2 regions of the Streptomyces sp. NPDC045695 genome follow, and region 2 is predicted to be linked to the other one. Evidence: riboswitches for the same ligand, from Rfam matches in the RefSeq annotation. Region 2 holds a riboswitch; the other holds the start of a gene.
What was found. Region 2 has a riboswitch for cyclic di-AMP ahead of AC07DU_RS06710 (transglycosylase family protein). Riboswitches for the same ligand answer to the same signal wherever they lie in the genome.

Region 1: linked by a shared signal. The riboswitch ahead of AC07DU_RS11950 (M23 family metallopeptidase) and the one ahead of AC07DU_RS06710 (transglycosylase family protein) in region 2 are both predicted to bind cyclic di-AMP.

The regions. Positions count from the first base shown of each region.
Region 1 covers NZ_JBWKJU010000005.1:199,673-206,776, reverse strand. Annotated here, with positions in the region: gene AC07DU_RS11965 (sensor histidine kinase) at 1-660, opposite strand, end outside; gene AC07DU_RS11960 (MBL fold metallo-hydrolase) at 907-2,109, opposite strand; gene AC07DU_RS11955 (SGNH/GDSL hydrolase family protein) at 2,270-3,055, opposite strand; gene AC07DU_RS11950 (M23 family metallopeptidase) at 3,217-4,182, opposite strand; cyclic di-AMP (ydaO/yuaA leader) riboswitch at 4,186-4,361, opposite strand; gene AC07DU_RS11945 (tyrosine-protein phosphatase) at 4,686-5,477, shown strand; gene AC07DU_RS11940 (aspartate aminotransferase family protein) at 5,497-6,900, opposite strand; gene hpnH (adenosyl-hopene transferase HpnH) at 6,897-7,104, opposite strand, start outside.
Region 2 covers NZ_JBWKJU010000003.1:76,995-84,098, reverse strand. Annotated here, with positions in the region: gene AC07DU_RS06730 (SurA N-terminal domain-containing protein) at 1-392, shown strand, start outside; gene AC07DU_RS06725 (nucleoside triphosphate pyrophosphohydrolase) at 421-1,473, shown strand; gene AC07DU_RS06720 (cytochrome P450 family protein) at 1,607-2,881, shown strand; gene AC07DU_RS06715 (transglycosylase family protein) at 2,985-4,007, shown strand; cyclic di-AMP (ydaO/yuaA leader) riboswitch at 4,283-4,455, shown strand; gene AC07DU_RS06710 (transglycosylase family protein) at 4,459-5,154, shown strand; gene eno (phosphopyruvate hydratase) at 5,464-6,750, shown strand; gene AC07DU_RS06700 (FtsB family cell division protein) at 6,861-7,104, shown strand, end outside.

The sequences.
Region 1 (7,104 bases), on a different contig from region 2:
GACGTGGAAGAGCTCCTTGAGCAGGTCCGGGTCCTCGACCGTGTCCTCCAGCTCGTCCAGCAGCGAGATCTCGCGGTGCACGAGGGACTGCAACCGCCGCGCGAGGTTGACGAAGACCTCGACCTTGCGCTCGCTGTCGGACGGCTCGGGCGGTCCGGCCAGCCGCACGAGGGTCTCGTGGGCCTGCTCCCGGGCTCCGCGCAACTCCTGGGAGAGCAGCCAGAACTCGTCCACCCCGGCCGGATCGCCGCCCACCGCGGGCCCGGTTGGCCCGCCCCGCACCGGACGCGGCGGGGTCTCGCCGCGTTCCAGCCGGTCGGCGGCGGTGCGCAACTCCTGACGGCCGCGCACGCTGGAGCGGCGCAGCGCCTCGCACCGGTCCCGGACGGCCTTGGCGGAGCGCTGGGCTCCGAACAGGGCGGCCGCGAGCGCGCCGGCCACGAGCAGGGCGCAGCCGGTCAGCACCGGCCACAGCCGGGCGTCGCGGTCACCGGCTCCCCCGCCGAGCTGGAGCGTGAAGATCACCGCGGCCGCGCCGCTGAGCGCGGCGGCGAGCGTGGGCAGTACGGCCGCGTGCACCAGCTGGGGCCGTATCTGCCGCCCCGGACCGGTGACTGCGTGTCTCGACGGGGCGTGGCGGGCGGCGCGGAGTCCGGACATCGGCGTCCTCGGTACGTGGGGCCCGGCCCCCAGCGTTCCCGGGGCCCGGTGTTGATCACCGGATACCCACGCTAGACCCCGATCTCCCGCCCGATGCCGCCAGTTGGGGAACTTCGCGGGGGTGCTTCCCGCTCCCGGTGGAGCGCTCGTACAGCAGCCCGAAATGCGCCGGTCCGCCCCCCGCGCGAGCCGGGACCGCCCCCGAGCGGGCTACGGGACCGCACCCGGTCAGGCGCCGGGACTGCTCTAGGAGCCCACCGCCTCCGGCTCCTCGCGGACCACCGGATCCGCAGCGTCCGCCACGACCGCGCGGGCGGCCGGCTCGGCGGGCAGCGGCAGGCCCGCCCCCGCGAAGGGGCGCCACCAGGGGCTCGCCGGGGCGTCGGCCGCGCCCGGCTCGAACGGCTGCCCCGGGATCGGCAGTGCGACGGCCGCGCCCGCGCCCTGCGCCGCGGCCAGCGTGCCCTCGCCCGGTTCCTCCCACGGGTGCAGGGCCAGGTTGAAGGTGCCCCAGTGGATCGGCAGCATCGTGCCGTGCGGGGCGCCACCTTGGAGGTCGAGGTGGGCGCGCATGCCCTCCTCGGGGGTCATGTGGATGTCGGGCCAGTACTCCGAATAGGCGCCGATCTGGATCATCGTGGCGTCGAAGGGCCCGTGCTCGGCGCCGATCTCCTTGAAGCCGGGGAAGTAGCCGGTGTCACCGCTGTGGTAGATCCGGTGCTCGTCGCCCGCGACGACCCAGGAGGCCCACAGGGTGTGCTGCTGGTTGCGCAGGCCGCGTCCGCAGAAGTGCCGGGCGGGGGTCGCCGTCAGCGTGAGCCCGGCGACCTCGGTGCTCTCGTTCCAGTCCAGTTCGCGCAGCCGGTCGGCCGGTACGCCCCAGCGCTCCAGGTGCGCGCCGACTCCCAGCGGAACGGCGAAGACCGTGTCCGTACCGGCCAGGTCCTTGATCGTGGGCAGGTCGAGGTGGTCGTAGTGGTCGTGCGAGATGACGACGACGTCGACCTCGCCCAGCGAGGCCAGCGGGACCGGCACCGGGTGCAGTCGCTTGGGGCCGGCGAAGGGGAAGGGGGAGCAGCGCTCTCCCCACACCGGGTCGAACAGCACCCGGCGCCCGTCGATCTCGGCGAGCACGCTGGAGTGCCCCATCCAGGTCAGCCGCAGACCGCCGACGGGCGGCTTGGCCAGCTCCGCGAGGGTCGTCGGGTACACGGGGATCGGCGCGGCGGGACCGCGCAGCGCCCGCTGCTCCCGGTGGAAGTAGTTCTTGGCGAACTCCGTCATCGATCCCGAGGGTCTGTTGCGGGCTCCCAGCGGGTTCTGGAAGACACCGTCGGCGAAGTTCGGCGAACGACGGATCCGCTCGAGCCGGGCGCCGGACGGGTCCGCGCCGAAGGCTTCGGGCCGCAGGGCGCGCAGCCGCGGACGCAGGGGACGGGAGCCGGTCAAAGCGCCTCCTGGGAGGGGTGGGGTCAAGGTGGTCGTCGCTCTACGACCATCCCAACGCACACCGGCCCCGAAGGATTCCGCTTGTGGCCGGCGACCCCGCGCCCCCGCGGCCCGTCCCCCAACCGCCCCTCGCCGCCTCCCGCCTCCCGCCTCCCGCCTCTTACAGCGGCAGCAGGTCCGGCCGCTTCGCCTCCACGTGGTCCCCGGAGGACTCCCCGCGCAGCCGTCGCCCGATCCACGGCACGAGGTGGTCCCGCGCCCACTGGATGTTGTCCCGGGTCACGTCCACCGAGCCGCGCGGCCGCTGCGGCGGCCACGGCTGGTCCGGGTCGGTCGGCACGTCCAGCCCGAGCACCTGCCCGGCCCGCAGCGCGACCCGCGTGTGTCCCTCGGGCGACAGGTGCAGCCGGTCGGCGTCCCAGGCCCGCCGGTCCTGTACGGACCTCAGGGACCACAGGTCCAGGACCGGGCAGTCGTAGCGGTCGGCGATGGCCCGCACGTGGGCGCTGTACGTCGCCACCTTGCCGCGGAGGTGCTTGAGCACCGGCACCCCGCGGGTGTCGAAACCAGTGGTGATCATGACCTGGCCGACGGCCCCCGCGAGGTCGGCCACGGCCGCCTCGAACCGCTCCGCCACGTCGTCCGGGTCGCTGCCGGGCCGGATGATGTCATTGCCGCCCGCGCAGAAGGTGACCAGGTCGGGCGCCAGGGCCTTGGCCCTCGGGACCTGGTCGGCCACGATCTGGTCGAGGAGCTTTCCGCGCACCGCGAGATTCGCATACCGGAAGTCGTGCTCTTCGCGCTGATCGGCCAGGAGCACGGCGAGCCGGTCCGCCCAGCCGAGAAATGAATCCCCGGGTCCCGGGTCCCCCACGCCCTCGGTGAAGCTGTCCCCGATCGCCGCGTACGAGCCGATGGTCTTGAGTTTCGTCGTCGTCGCTGCCACGGGTCCATCCTTCACTCCCGCTACCAACCTACGCCAACGTAATGAGGGGTTGACGGGCCGTGATCTATACCACCCGCGGGATAAGGAATAGGTACACGTAAGGCCGGGACCCCCCTCGGGTCCCGGCCCCACGTGTGTCCGTGCCGCGGCGGCGGCTGCCGTCAGAGGCTGACGCCCTTCGAGCGGAGGTAGGCGATCGGGTCGATGTCGGAGCCGTAGGAGGGGCCCGTACGGATCTCGAAGTGGAGGTGGGGACCGGTCGAATTGCCGGTGGAGCCCGAGAGGCCGATGCTCTGGCCCGCCGTGACGCTCTGGCCGGCCGTGACGGAGAGCTGGGAAAGGTGGCCGTACTGGGAGTAGTTGCCGTCGGCGTGGCGGATGATGACCTCGTTGCCGTACGCGCCGGCCCAGCCCGCGGAGACCACGGTGCCCGCGCCGACCGCCTTGACGGTGGTGCCGGAGCTCGCGATGAAGTCCACGCCGGTGTGGTAGCCGGAGGACCACATGCTGCCCGCGACCTTGTACTGGGTGGAGATCCCTCCGCTCACCGGCGCCACGAAGGAGGAGGCGGACTGCGGCTGCGCGGCGGGCGCCTCGGGGGCGGCCTGCTGCGCGGGGGCGGCCTTCGCGGCCTGCTGGGGAGCGGGCTTCGACACCGGCTTGGTGGCGGGCTTCGAAGCGGGCTTCGCGGCGGTCTTCCGGGCGGGGGCGGGCTCGGCCGCGGCCGAGTCGCCCGCACCACCGAGGTTCAGCTTCAGGCCCGGGTGGATCAGAGACGGGTCACTGCCGACCGCCTCGCGGTTGTCGGCGTAGAGCTGCTCCCAGCCACCCGGCAGGTGACGCTCGGCGGCGATCACGGAGAGGCAGTCGCCCGGGACGACCGTGTACACGCCCGGCGCGGCGGCCGCGGCCTGCAGCGAGACCGGAACCTGCGGGGCCACGACGGGCGCCACGGCGGTCACGGCGGTGACCGCGGTCGTCGTGGCGACGGCCGGAGCACCGGCGGCCTGAGCACCGGCGGCGCCCATCAGCGGCAGCGCGAGAGCCGCGCCACCGGTGCCGGCGACGGCGAAACCGCGCGATATCGAGAGGGGCTTGGGACGGCGGTGCTTACCCTTTGCAGGCATGGCGCATTTCCTCTCCGGTGCCTGCGAGGTGAGCTGTCGGGTTCGGACTGGAGATGTCCGGCCGCACATGAACGGACCATGTACGGCTTCACCCCAAGCCGTCCCGGGTCCGAAGATCCGGGACAGCGGCTTACCTGGTTCCCCCGCTCCTGCCGCGCGTGAATAGTCGGGTGCGGTTTCCGGGCGGCGGCAGGATTCGGCGATCCACCCGGATCGGTCGCGAACGTAATCCCAAACGGCCACGCTGAACAAGCCATGAATTCCCTGACGGAATAACAGGGGTGAGGGACCGCCGGAATTCCGGTCACCCTCCGTCCATTCCGCACCGCCAACAACCGCTCCGACGCGGTCATTCGGCTTTAGCGATCAGGCACTCACGGTCACCGTATGATCTGGCTCACGGGGACGCGGTCGATCTCGCCTCCGCTGATGGCAAGTTATCGCCAAGTAGTGTAATTCGGACAGAGCACCCACAGTCGGCGCGACGAAGCGGAGGAGTTCCCTTGACCCAGCAGATACAGGAGCCGGAGTTGTCCGGAGTGCGCAATTTCCGCGATGTGGGCGGATTGCCGACTTCCGACGGACGAAGGGTCAAGACGGGGCGACTGTTCCGAAGCGGACATCTCGCCCATGCCACTGAAACGGATACAGAATTCCTCGGGTCGCTCGGACTCCACACCGTCTTCGACTTCCGCAACGGCGCCGACCACGCGCTGGAGGGCCCGGACGTGGACCTGCCGGGGGTGCGGAACGTCAACATCCCGCTCTCGGATCCGGCCGACGGCCGCGAGTTCTGGAAGATGGTCCGCGACGGCGACCTCGACCAGCTCCGCGCGGTCCTGGGCGACGGGCAGGCCGCGGCCCGGATGACCCGCTCGTACCGCGTGATGATCAAGAACCGAACCGCCGAGCACAGCCGCGTCCTGCACGCCCTCGCCGAGGACAGCGTCCCGGCCCTCATGCACTGCGCCGCCGGCAAGGACCGGGCGGGCCTGTCGATCGCCGTCACCCTGCTCGCGCTGCGCGTGGAGCGCGAGGCGATCGTCGCGGACTACCTGGAGTCGAACGCCCCGCACCGCCGTTACCGGGTCCGGCGCGGCGACGGGTCCTCCGGGGCCCGCTCCCCCGAGGTGATGGAGCTGCTGGCCCCGCTCTTCGACGCCCGCGCCGAGTACCTGCTCGCGGCCTTCGAGACCATCGACGAGGCCTGGGGCGGTGTGGACCGCTACCTGTCGCAGGGCCTCGGGCTCACGCCCGAGACCCTGGACCGCCTCCGCGAGCAGCTGCTCGACTGATCTCCGCTCAAGCAGGCGGTCAGCGGTTGGCGACCGCCTGCTTCACGAGCGTCCTCCCGAAGTCCCACATCAGCCCGGACCCGCCGTGCGCCTCGTCCATGACCTCGCGGAAGGCGCCGACGAACCGGTCGACGTCCTGCTCGTCCACGATCAGCGGCGGAATCAGCTTGATCACCTCCAGCTGGTCCCCGGAGACCTGGGTGAGGATGCGGTGCTTCTGGAGCAGCGGCACGACGACCATCTGCGCGAACAGCCCCTTGCGCGCCGCTTGGAGCATCGTCCAGCGGCTGCGGAGCCCCAGCGAGGACGGCCGACCGAATTCGATGCCGATCATCAGGCCGCGTCCCCGCACCTCGTGCAGCAGCTCGTACTCGTCCACGAGCGCCGCCAGCCGCCCGCGCAGGAGGTCGCCCATCGCCCTGGAGTGGGCGACGACCTCCTCGTCCTCCATGACCGACAGCACGGCCAGACCGGCCGCCATCGCCTGCGCGTTGGACCCGAAGCTCGCGGAGTGCACGAGCACCCGGTCCATGGACGAGTAGACCTTCTTGAAGATCCAGTCCTTGCCCAGGGTCGCGCCGACGGGCACGTAGCCGCCCGACAGCGCCTTGGCGACGCACACCAGGTCCGGCTCCACGCCCGGCTCGTGCTGGTAGGCGTAGAAGTCGCCGGTGCGTCCGAGGCCGGTCTGCACCTCGTCCGCGATCAGCAGTGCCTTGTGCCGGTGCAGCAGCTCCTGCGCGGCGAGCAGGAATCCGAGCGGGGCCGCGAGGACCCCCTTGCCCTGGACGGGCTCGACGATCAGGGCGGCCACGTCCCCGCGCTTCAGCTCCCGTTCCAGCGCGGCCAGATCGCCCAGCGCGATGCCGGTGTCGGGGAGCAGCGGCGCGAAGCCGTCCCGGAACCCGCCCTCGCCGTTGACCGAGAGCGAGCCGGTGGTGAGCCCGTGGAAGGCGTGGTCGCAGTAGAGGATCCGTGGCCGCCCGGTCGCGTACCGGGCGAACTTCAGGGCCGTCTCCACCGCCTCCGTGCCGCTGTTGCCGAAGAAGACCCGGTCCAGGTGCGGGCTGTACGAGAGCAGCTTCTCGGCCAGCAGCCCGGGCAGCGGCTGGCAGTCGAAGCGGGTGAGGTCGGCGAGCTGGGCGTCCAGGACGTCGTGCAGGGCCCGGCGGACGACCGGGTGGTGGCGGCCCAGGCCCATCACGCCGAAGCCGGCGAGCATGTCGAGGTAGTCGTTGCCCTCGGCGTCCCAGAAGTGGGCGCCCTGGGCCCGCTCGTAGACCTTGTCGAAGCCGATCGTGTGGAGCATCCGGGGCAGTTGGTGGTTGAGGTGCCGCGCGTGCAGCTCGTACCGTTCCGCGCCGCGCTCGGCGAGCAGTGCGGCGAGGTCGAAGCCCTTGCCCCCTCCCGGCGCGGCTGTCATGCCTGCTTTCCCCGGTTGCCGCCGATCGTCTCCCGGGCCGCCCGCAGGGATTCCTTGAGGGAGCCCATGGTGGCGAGGACGGCGGTGGGTTCGTAGCCGCAGTGCGCCATGCAGTTGGCGCAGCGCGGGTCCTTTCCGCGGCCGTACTTGCTCCAGTCGGTGTCGTTGATCAGTTCCCGGTACGTCGGCACGTAGCCGTCGCTC
Region 2 (7,104 bases):
TCGACGCGATGCTCCAGAGCCGGATCATCGACAAGATGGCCCGCACCGCCGGGCTCACCGCCACCGAGAAGGACATCGAGGACGAGCGCGCGGCGTACGTCACCGAGAACGGCGGGCAGGAGCAGTTCGAGGCACTGCTCCTGCAGAAGGGCGCCATGGCCCCCGGCCAGGTCGAGCGCTTCCTCAGGGACCGGGTGCTGCTGACCAAGCTGTCCGAGAAGTACGGCAACGGGAAGCTGGAGGAGCCCGCCCGGGCTGCCGTCACGGCGCTGCACATCGAGATCAACCCGCGCTACGGCTCCTGGGACGCCAAGCAGATCAAGCTCGGCGTCGGGGACACCCCCTGGATCGCCCAGCGGACCCGTCCCGAGCAGGCCCCCGCCGGAGCCTGACACCGCCCGCCGGAGGTAGGTTCGGAGGGTGACCGACCACTCCGAGCCGACCGCCGCCGAGCCGACCGCCGCAGAGCCCGCGGCCGCCGAGCCCACCGGCCGTATCGTCCTGCTGACCACCAGCCACCGGGTCGCCCCCGGCGTGCTGTCCTGGCCGGCGTGGCAGACCCTGCACGCCGCGGACCGGGTGCTGTGCGCCGACCCCGGCCACCCGCAGCTGCCCTACCTGCGCGAGGCGGGCATCGAGGTCGCGTACGAGACCCCGGACGCGCACGCGCTGGTCGAGGCCTGCGCGGGCGGCCGCACCGTCGTGGTGCTCCCGGGCGGCGAGGGCGACCAGCGGCTCACCGACGGGCTGGCCCGGCTGGCCGGCTCGGGCCGGGTCTCCATGCCGGACCTGGAACTGCTGCCCGGCTCGTACGACCTGCCGGGTGCCCGCCTGCTCGACCTGGTCCAGGTGATGGACCGGGTCCGGCGCGAGTGCCCGTGGACCTCCCGCCAGACCCACAGGGGCCTGGCCAAGTACGCGATCGAGGAGGCGTACGAGCTCGTCGAGGCCATCGAGGACGGGAGCCGGGAGGAGCTGCGGGAGGAACTGGGCGACGTCCTGCTCCAGGTGGTCTTCCACGCGCGGATCGCCCAGGAGCACGAGGATCCGGACGCCGCCTTCTCCATCGACGACGTGGCCGGGGCCCTGGTGGAGAAGCTGATCCACCGGCACCCGCACGTCTTCGGCGACGCGCAGGCGCAGACGCCGCAGGACGTGCACGAGCACTGGCAGCGGACCAAGGCGATCGAGAAGCAGCGGGAGTCGGTCACCGACGGGATCCCCGTGGGCCAGCCGGGTCTCGCGCTCGCGGCCAAGCTCGCGGGCCGCGTCCGCGCGGGCGGGCTGGCCGTGGAACTGCCCCGCGGCGAGGGCGTCGGGTACGAACTGCTGGAGCTGGCGGCGCGGGCCGAGGAGGCGGGCATCGACCCGGAGACCGCGCTGCGCGCGGCGGCCCGCGTCTACCGCGACGCGATCCGGGCGGCCGAGGGCGTCGGGGAGACGCCCTCGCCGGACGACCCCCTGGACGAGTAGGCCGTCGCCTCCCGGGCGCGCGGCTCAGGAACCGCTCGCCGCAGCCCAGGGGGCGCCCGCCCGGCCCCTGGCCCGCGCCCCGGCGGGCCCGGCCGCATGGGGCGGCGGTCCGGGGCCGGGATACGGTCGTCACGTGCACGAGCAGACCCCCGCAGCCCCAGCCGACCCCCCTGCCACCGAGGGCCCGACCCTCTTCGACTGGGAGTTCGCGACCGACCCGTACCCCGCCTATGCATGGCTGCGCGAGCACTCCCCGGTGCACCGCACCAAGCTCCCCAGCGGGGTCGAGGCCTGGCTGGTCACCCGCTACGCCGATGCCCGCCAGGCCCTGGCCGACCAGCGGCTCAGCAAGAATCCGGCGCACCACGCGGAGCCCGCGCACGCCAAGGGCAAGACCGGGATCCCGGGGGAGCGCAAGGCGGAGCTGATGACGCACCTGCTCAACATCGACCCGCCGGACCACACCCGGCTGCGGCGGCTGGTGTCGAAGGCGTTCACGCCGCGCAGGGTCGCCGAGTTCACCCCGCGGGTGCAGGCGCTCACCGATCACCTGATCGACCAGTTCGCGGGGAAGGGGGAGGCGGACCTCATCCACGAGTTCGCCTTCCCGCTGCCGATCTACGCCATCTGCGAGATGCTCGGCGTACCGCGCGAGGACCAGGACGACTTCCGTGACTGGGCGGGGATGATGATCCGCCACGGCGGCGGCCCGCGCGGCGGGGTCGCCCGGTCGGTCAAGCAGATGCGCACCTACCTCGGCGAGCTCATCCACCGCAAAAGGGATGATCTGGGCGACGACCTGATCTCCGACCTGATCCGGGCGAGCGACCACGGCGACCACCTGACGGAGGGCGAGGCCACCGCCATGGCCTTCATCCTGCTCTTCGCCGGCTTCGAGACGACCGTGAACCTCATCGGCAACGGCGTCCACGCCCTCTTCATGAACCCCGGCCAGCGCGAGCGCCTCCAGCTCTCCCTCGGCGCCGGCGAGAGCGGGCTGCTGGCCACCGGTGTCGAGGAACTGCTGCGCTACGACGGTCCGGTGGAGCTGGCGACCTGGCGTTTCGCCACCGAGCCGCTGACCCTCGGCGGCCGGGAGATCGCGGTCGGCGACCCGGTCCTGGTCGTCCTCGCGGCCGCCGACCGGGACCCCGAGCGGTTCACCGATCCGGACACCCTGGACCTCTCCAGGACGGACAACCAGCACCTCGGGTACGGGCACGGGATCCACTACTGCGTGGGCGCCCCGCTCGCGCGACTTGAAGGACAGACCGCGCTCGCGACTTTGCTCACGCGTCTGCCAGATCTGGAACTGGCTGTTCCGCCCGAAGACCTGCGCTGGCGCGGCGGATTGATCATGCGTGGCCTGCGCACTCTTCCCGTCCGCTTCACACCTCGAAACGATTGAGCGCGAACTGACCCGAAGTCAGTTCCCGACCGAACTTGTGACAATCGTTCGAAGGCCGCTAGGTTCTGCCGTTACCCCGCCGTTATGCGAAAGGTGCACCTTCATGCGTTCCGGGAACGGCCGCCACAGACGACCCCGCCAGGTCCCCGCGCTGGTAGTCACAGCCGGCGTCACTGGCTCCGCGCTGGCCCTGCCGCTGCTAGCCGCCACCCAGGCCTCCGCCGCCGACACGTCGACGTGGGACAAGGTCGCCGAATGCGAGAGCGGTGGCACCTGGAGTGCCAACCTCGGCAACGGCTCGTACGGCGGGCTCCAGTTCACCCAGGAGCAGTGGCAGAACGCCGGCGGGCTCGACTTCGCCGAGCGCGCCGACCTCGCGAGCAGGTCCCAGCAGATCGCCGTGGCCGAGCGGGTGCTCGCCTCGCAGGGGCCGCAGGCGTGGCCGCTGTGCGCCACCTCCGCCGGACTGGACCGGCAGGGCCCCGCCGCGGCGGTGGACCCCGGTCTGCCCGGCACCTCCGGGACGATCGCGCCCTCCCCGTCCCGCCCGGACGACACCGTGCCCTCCCGCGCGGGTGAGCGGCCGGCCATCGACTTCGGGGCGCCGACCGCGACGGGGCCGGTGGTCCCGAGTCCGTCCGGCTCCCCCTCGTACCTGATTCCCGACGCGCCGTCCGTCGGACTGCCCGTCATGCCCGTGCCGGACGCCCCGTCGGCGCCGGTCGTCCCGGCCGATCCGACCGCGCCCCCGGCGACCCCCGGCGACCCGGCCGCGCCCACGACGCCGGTCGCGCCGACGACTCCGGCCGTCCCGGCGGACCCGAGCGCGCCCGCGACCCCCGGTCAGCCTTCGGCGGACCCGACGGCCCCGGCGGCCGGGGACGCCACCCCGGCCGAGGGCAGCGGCAAGCACCGCGGCGAGCCCGCCCCCGAGGCGGCCGCGCCGTCTGACGCGCCGTCGGTGCCCACGTACACGGTGCGGGCGGGTGACAGCCTGGCCGCCATCGCGGATGCCAAGGGCGTGAAGGGCGGCTGGAACCAGCTCTACCAGGCCAATGAGCAGGTCATCGGCGGGGACGCCGACCTGATCAAGCCTGGTCAGAATCTGGATCTAACCGTGCAATAAGGGCACTTGAGCAGCCCGAAAAGGCGGGAATGTCGGTTATCGGCAAGTGAGACATGTGTCTCTTCCGGTCAACTGGCGTGTCCCGCCCCGAGGCTGCGGCAAACCCCGGCCTCACCTGCGCAAACACCCCCACAAGGAGCGCAAGTAGGGGCCGTCTCTCCCCGATGTCCCTCGTTGAACATCGGGGAGAGACCTGTCTACCTTCTGAATCGCTCGCCACCGCGAGCTCCTTCGACCGCATCGCCGAATCCTGCCGGCGGACGGGGGGAACAGTCGTCGCGCAAGCGCCGAAGGCAGGAGCGGGGGAACCAAGGTAGGCGCCGGGAGCGGCCGTTGAGAGACGGTCACGCCACCGGCTTGGGGTTAAGCGGTGCGGCTGGTCCGCAGCGCCGGGCACTCATCAGCTCGAACCCGACAGCTCACCTCGCAGGCGTCGGTGAGGAGAAACCTCATGCTGCTTTCCGGCAAGGGCAAGCACCGTCGCGGCTCCAAGGCCGTCCGCATCGTCACGCTCGCCGGTGTCGCCGGTGTGGCCGTGGCCGCCCCGCTGATGGCCGCGGGCACCGCCTCCGCCGCGACCGCCTCCGAGTGGGACAAGGTCGCGCAGTGCGAGGCCGGTGGCAACTGGGCCATCAACACGGGCAACGGCTACTACGGCGGCCTGCAGTTCTCGTCCTCGACGTGGGCCGCGTACGGAGGCAAGGCGTACGCCGCGCAGGCCAACCAGGCCTCGAAGTCCCAGCAGATAGCCATCGCCGAGAAGGTCCTCAAGGGCCAGGGCAAGGGCGCCTGGCCGCACTGCGGCGTGGGCCTGTCGAACTCCTCCTACACCGGCGGCGGGTCCACCGAGACCCCGAAGACCGTCAAGCCGAAGGCCGACTCGAAGAAGACCGAGCAGAAGGCCGCGCCGAAGAAGGACACCACCAAGCGCGCCGAGGCCCCGACCACCCGCTCCGAGCGCGCCGAGGCTCCGGCCGCGCCGAAGACGGGCAACGGCTCGTACGAGGTCAAGTCCGGTGACACCCTCGGCACCATCGCCGACGCCAACGGCGTCCAGGGCGGCTGGGAGAAGCTGTTCGAGCTGAACAAGGACATCGTCTCGGACGCCGACCTGATCTACCCGGGCCAGAAGCTGAAGCTCAGCTGAACACTGCGGCCCTAGCCGCAGGAGCCCGTGGCCGCGGGAGCCCGATCCGCAGGAGCCCGAACGGCACGCACGACGTCCCACCGCCCGGCGCGTTCGTCCCCACGCGCCGGGCGGCGGTGTGTGCGCCGACGCGATCCGCGCTCCCCGAACCGGCTCCGTATGTCCCGGAAGAGGGGTATTCGGTCCCTTTTTCGTCCCAGGACCCGGGCGGTCGGCAGGTCGAGTCCCCGGATCCGGTTAGGCTCTAGTCGGCAAGGCCATCCCACGGCCTGACGCCACCGCACACCCAGCGTCACATCCCAGAAGGAGATGCTCGTGCCGTCCATCGACGTCGTCGTAGCCCGGGAAATCCTGGACTCCCGAGGCAACCCCACGGTCGAGGTCGAGGTGGGCCTCGACGATGGCAGCACCGGCCGTGCTGCAGTTCCGTCCGGCGCCTCCACCGGTGCATTCGAGGCCATCGAGCTCCGTGACGGTGACCCCAACCGTTACTTCGGCAAGGGTGTCGAGAAGGCCGTCCTCGCCGTCATCGAGCAGATCGGCCCGGAGCTCGTCGGCTACGACGCCACCGAGCAGCGGCTGATCGACCAGGCCATGTTCGACCTGGACGCCACCGACAACAAGGGCTCGCTCGGCGCCAACGCCATCCTCGGCGTCTCCCTCGCCGTCGCGCACGCCGCGTCCGAGGCCTCGGACCTTCCGCTCTTCCGCTACCTCGGCGGCCCGAACGCGCACCTGCTGCCCGTTCCGATGATGAACATCCTCAACGGTGGGTCGCACGCCGACTCCAACGTGGACATCCAGGAGTTCATGATCGCCCCGATCGGCGCGGAGTCCTTCTCCGAGGCGCTGCGCTGGGGTGCCGAGGTCTACCACACCCTCAAGAAGGTCCTGCACACCAAGGGCCTGTCCACCGGTCTCGGTGACGAGGGCGGCTTCGCGCCCAACCTGGAGTCCAACCGCGCCGCGCTCGACCTCATCATCGAGGCCATCAAGCAGGCCGGCTACACCCCGGGCAAGGACATCGCGCTCGCGCTCGACGTCGCCGCGTCCGAGTTCTACAAGGACGGCAAGTACGAGTTCGAGGGCCAGTCCCGCTCGGCCGCCGAGATGACCGACTACTACGCCGAGCTCGTCGACGCGTACCCGCTGGTCTCCATCGAGGACCCGCTGTTCGAGGACGACTGGGCCGGCTGGAAGACCATCACCGACCGCCTGGGCTCCAAGGTCCAGATCGTCGGCGACGACCTCTTCGTCACCAACCCGGAGCGCCTGGCCCGCGGCATCGAGGAGGGCTCCGCGAACGCCCTGCTCGTGAAGGTGAACCAGATCGGTTCCCTGACCGAGACCCTCGACGCCGTCGAGATGGCCCAGCGCAACGGCTTCAAGTGCATGATGTCGCACCGCTCCGGCGAGACCGAGGACGTCACCATCGCCGACCTCGCCGTCGCCGTGAACTGCGGCCAGATCAAGACCGGCGCCCCGGCCCGCTCGGACCGCGTCGCCAAGTACAACCAGCTGCTGCGCATCGAGGAGATCCTGGACGACGCCGCGGTGTACGCGGGCCGCTCCGCCTTCCCGCGCTTCAAGGGCTGATCACGGGCCGATCCCCAAGACGGGGTCCCGGCCTCCGTACGTCCCCGCACTCGGTCCCGTACCGTGTGCGGGGACGTATTGCGTAGTGCGCACACAGGGGAGGCGGATCAATGGCCGGGAACCGGGATCGGTTCTCCACCTTCTCCACCGCGACCAGGCTCAAGCAGCTCGGCGAGCGGACCGCCGCTCACGTCTACCGCTCGCAGTCGCGCCGCCAGGTCCGCCGCAGCCGGCTCACCGGCCGCGCCGCGCTCCTGGTGCTCGTCCTCTGTACGCTGGTCGTCGCCCTCGCGTATCCGATGCGCCAGTACGTCTCCCAGCGCTCGGAGATCGCGGCGCAGCAGCGGTCCGCCG